2 regions of the Flavobacterium sp. HJSW_4 genome follow, and region 1 is predicted to be linked to the other one. Evidence: riboswitches for the same ligand, from Rfam matches in the RefSeq annotation. Region 1 holds a riboswitch; the other holds the start of a gene.
What was found. Region 1 has a riboswitch for S-adenosylmethionine ahead of ACE01P_RS19880 (alpha/beta fold hydrolase). Riboswitches for the same ligand answer to the same signal wherever they lie in the genome.

Region 1 (2,406 bases):
TTTGTGCCATTTCGGTTAAGACCGAGGCTGGGGTGTCTATTGCTAAAAAATTGTAAGAATACAATAATAATATAGTAAGAGCCTCCTAAGAAATATTTTAGGAGGCTTTTTAATTTAATAAAAATGCAGAATTTAAAACAACAATATAAATCACAGATGAATAAATCCTTACAGATGAACACGAAGATGTTTGCTGTCGCGCTTATTTGCGTGAACGTCTGTTGATACTAAAAGTATAAATGAGTTTAAAAACTTAAACCCTTTTGGTATCTAAAAAATCCAAAAGGGTTTTTTTATTCATTAAAACGAATTAACAAAAAGATAAACGAGAAATAAAGATTATAAAACACAACTTAACTAAAACTTATCATCATGAGCAAATTGAACTACTTCGCAGAAAAAATTTCTAAATTGAAAAACAGAAGGACAAAAAATAGTAATCCGCCGCCAACAAATGAATTGGCTCACCCAAGATTCGGAATCACAGAGGAAGATAAAAATACTTTGAAAAAAGTACCAAACTCTTTATTGTTTTTGATGTATTCAAAAGAAAATGAAACGCTTTTTATCTAAACGGAAAAGCATCATAAATTAGGGTAAAACCTGCTTAATTTTACTGGGCATTTTTGTTCGGTAAATTTTTGCGTATAATAGTTTTTGCTACAGTAAGTCACAGAAATTTAACAAACACTTTTAGATAAAATTTGTTTGTTATAGAAATTAGTAGTTAATTTGCACTCGTTAAGTTCAAACAAATATTGAAATGTTATAAAGAAAGGACGAGGGATTAGACCCGATGAAGCCTTAGCAACCCTTCGGTAAAACGAAGAAGGTGCTACATTCTACCACGCCAAACGTGGAAAGATAACAACAAGATTTTTTCTAGTTAAACCTAGTTTTTCTTTCTAATATTTCCATATACAAATCAATAATACAACAGATTTGAAATTGGAAAATATACCAAATCCCATTATAATTCAAGATTTCATCACAGAAAGTGGTGCAAATTATCATTCTATACCATTAAGTTTTACGCTGGCGGGTCAACCTTTGCACAGCGCGCCTATTGTTTTGGTTAATCATGCTTTAACTGGAAATTCGCAAGTTACTGGCGAAAATGGCTGGTGGAATGACTTAATTGGCGAAGGTAAAACCATTGATACTGCTGTTTATACCGTTTTAGCATTTGATATTCCTGGAAACGGAAGCAACTCTTTTTTAATCGACAATTATCATGACTTTACGGCCAGAGACATTGCAAGAATCTTTATCGAAGGCGTAAAAGCTTTAAATATCGAAAAGCTTTTTGCAGTTATTGGAGGTTCTGTTGGTGGTGGAATTGCTTGGGAAATTTTAGCTTTAGCGCCAAACATCACAGAAAATCTTATTCCGATTGCGAGCGATTGGAAATCTACAGATTGGCTTATTGCAAATTGCTTCTTGCAAGAGCAAATTCTAAACAATTCTTCAAAACCAATCGAAGACGCGAGAATACATGCCATGCTTTGTTACCGTTCGCCAGAATCATTTAAAGAAAAATTTCAGCGAACCATCAATCAAGATCTTTTGATTTTTAATATCGAAAGCTGGTTAGCACATCACGGAAAAAAATTGCAGAAAAGATTCCAATTATCTTCTTATAAATTAATGAATCAGTTGCTTAAAACAATTGATATTACTAGAAATAGTGAAAGTTTTGAAAACTTAATGTCTCAAACAAAAGCTTCAATTCATATTGTCGGAATCAATTCGGATTTGTTTTTTACAGCAAAAGAAAACGTAGAAACCTACGAAGAATTGAAGAAGTTTAAAGACAATGTTTTCTATAGCGAAATTGATTCGGTTCACGGACATGACGCTTTTTTAATCGAGTACAAACAATTAGATCATTTACTTGCCGACATTTTTAAGGCAGAAACAATAAAGAAATAAAATGAAAGTATTAAAATTTGGAGGTAAATCATTAGCAAACGGAGAAGGACTTAACAAAGTTGTTTCTATCATTTCTGATAAAGTAAATCAAGGTGAAAAAATTGCAGTTGTAGTTTCTGCGCGCGGAAATGCGACAGACGAATTGGAATTTATCTTAAGCATTGCTGCTAAAAATGGCAGCTACAAAGAATTATTAGAGAATTTTAAAAAATATCAAATCTCAGATTACCCACAAGTTGATTTGTCTGAAGAATTTAATGTCTTAGATAAACTTTTTGAAGGTGTAAGCTTAATTGGCGATTACAGCAAAAAAATCAAAGATCAGATTTTGTCTAAAGGAGAATTGCTTTCTGCTAAATTATTGACGGCTATTTTGTTGGAAAAAGGAATTCCAGCCAATTTTGTTGATACAAGAGATTTATTGAAAACCGATTCTAAATTTGGCGACGCACAGCCTTTAGAACAGCTTTCGAA
Region 2 (2,406 bases), on a different contig from region 1:
GCTATCATCGGACCAATTTTATTGAGCATTATATCTTCAATCGGGCGGTATAATCTTCCGCTGGCAACCCAGTCTGCATAAACTAGATTTTGTTCTCCATAAACCGATTCGAAAATATGGTCAATTCCTACTGTATTTTCTCTAAACTTAGAGAAGTAACACTCAGATTCTGTTGGTTTTGTTGTTGGCTCAATAGCATTCATATCCTTATCATTTTAAATTAACTAAATTGTATTTTAAATAGGCTTTACCCAATATTGTCATTCCGAGGAACGAGGAATCTTCGTCCTATATTCCGCAAAGATTAGTTACATTCTTTGAGGAGTTTCTTGTGGAGATCCTTCCTTCGTCAGGATGACAAGATTATGTGTTTTTATCAAATTTTATTCTCCAAAAGAGATTTTAAAGTCGATTGCAATTCTTCTCCATGTAGGTTTTTCGCAACGATTATTCCTTTAGAATCAATTAAATAATTTCCAGGAATTGCTCTCACTCCATATAATTTTGCAACGGCGCTGTTCCAGAAAAGCAAATCAGAAACGTGTGTCCATGTTAGATTATCATCTTGAATTCCTTTTATCCAATTTTCTTTCTTTTTATCTAAAGAAATTGCTACAATGTTGAATCCTTTATCGTGAAATTCTTTGTAGGCAGCAACGATATTCGGATTCTCTTTTCGGCATGGACCGCACCAAGATGCCCAAAAATCGACTAAAGTGTACCCTTTTAAATTTTCATAAAGGCGAACTGGTTTTCCATCTGGATCTTTAGCGGTAAAATCAGGGGCTTTTTTACCAACTGCTAATCCGTCTAAAACGGTAACCAGTTCTTTTAGTTCTTTCACGTAAGTAATATTTTGAAGGCTTTTATCTAATAAAGCAATATTTTGAGTGATTTGTTCTGGCGATAATCTGTACGACCAATTTCTGTAAAGCACGTAAGCCGAAACTATAGATTTTGGATGTTCTGTTATGAATTTGCTGATTTCAACGTCTTTCGTCTTTTTATAGGTTTCGAATAAATCTTGAGAAGCCGAACCTTCAACCACAGAACCCGTGTAATATTTCTTCGGACTCAATTTTACCGTAATCGGATCTTTTTCAAGAAAAATATACAAAGGCGAACTTTCTGTATTTACGCTTAAACCGTATAATTCTGGTGTTTTTACTTTTGTTTTAAAACTAAAATTTCCGTCTTTTACTTTAGCCGAATCAATTGTAGTAAACATTTTATTGTGAAACTTCTGCAAGTAAACGTATTGCGCCACGGTGTCGACAACAGTTCCTTTTAACTGTAAATTATTTTCCTGAGCTTGAGTTTGAAAAGCTCCAAGAAGCAAAGCAAAACCTAATAGTATTTTTTTCATTTTATTTTTAGTTTTTTAAGATTAGACAAAAGAATTCCAGGCCAATGCCAAAAGCCATTAGCGTTATTTTTATTTTATAAAGGGAATCTGGAAAAGACTACTGTTTTCTCATTCAGAAAAAGGCAAAGCTGTTTTCTTCAAAAATGGAATTCAAGAGTTCATAACCGCTGTACAAAATTGATTCTGCTTTCATAATAAAGATTTTAATATGGATGATCTTAAACAGATTTACGGAGAAATCTTTCTTATCTGCCCGCACACAGCGGAAGGATTTAGCACCTTATTCGGCAACAGGTTGCTAAGACTTCAATGGGCCTATTCCCTCAGTCTTTCTGGATAAGTATCATTATTTAAATTTTCTGTAATACAAATATATATTAATTCTACCGAATTAGTGTAATTTAAATTATATTTTTTTAAAATTTTTATTTAGAAATGCTTTTAAACCATCACAAAACAATAAAAATCAACAAATTAAGATAAATTATTATTTTGAATTCATCTTTCTTTTTATAAAAACAATTCATACGTTTTTCCGAAATGTAATCTTTATTCTCAAAGAAAAACATGCAGATATTTGTTCTTTTCAAGATTTGGAAGCGTCTCTTTTAATCCGTTTTCTAGATTTGACGTAATTAATCCCAACGCTTGTTTGAGATCTTTAAAAGTATTTGGTTTCACAAAATAACAGACCGCTCCAAGATTGGCCGCAGTGTCCATGTCATTTTTATGTGAAGAGGTAGAAATCATAATTACAGGAATATCTTTATAACGTTCCTCTTGTTTTAATTGCTTTAGACATTCCCAGCCATTCATAACTGGCATATTTAAATCCAGAAAAACAACCTTTGGAGTTTTCTCTTGATCTTTCAGCATATTTAATACTCCACTGCCGTTTTCCGAACAATGGCAAACAATACTTTCATCAATTTCTGCCAGCGCTTCGCAAAACATTTCTGCATCATCTGTATCATCATCAGCTAATAAAATCATCTTTCCTTCCATAATTAAATGTCTTTTACTTTTTGTTCGAATGGCAG

Region 2: it holds a riboswitch for S-adenosylmethionine, as region 1 does, so the genes downstream of both, ACE01P_RS21995 (redoxin domain-containing protein) here and ACE01P_RS19880 (alpha/beta fold hydrolase) in region 1, are expected to answer to the same signal.

Annotation. Positions count from the first base shown of each region.
Region 1 is NZ_JBHNPP010000027.1:28,340-30,745, reverse strand. It holds gene ACE01P_RS19885 (hypothetical protein) at 373-573, shown strand; SAM riboswitch class I at 764-871, shown strand; gene ACE01P_RS19880 (alpha/beta fold hydrolase) at 949-1,932, shown strand; gene thrA (bifunctional aspartate kinase/homoserine dehydrogenase I) at 1,934-2,406, shown strand, end outside.
Region 2 is NZ_JBHNPP010000038.1:20,035-22,440, forward strand. It holds gene ACE01P_RS21990 (aminotransferase class V-fold PLP-dependent enzyme) at 1-203, opposite strand, end outside; gene ACE01P_RS21995 (redoxin domain-containing protein) at 377-1,366, opposite strand; SAM riboswitch class I at 1,609-1,709, opposite strand; gene ACE01P_RS22000 (response regulator) at 1,922-2,371, opposite strand; gene ACE01P_RS22005 (PAS domain S-box protein) at 2,374-2,406, opposite strand, start outside.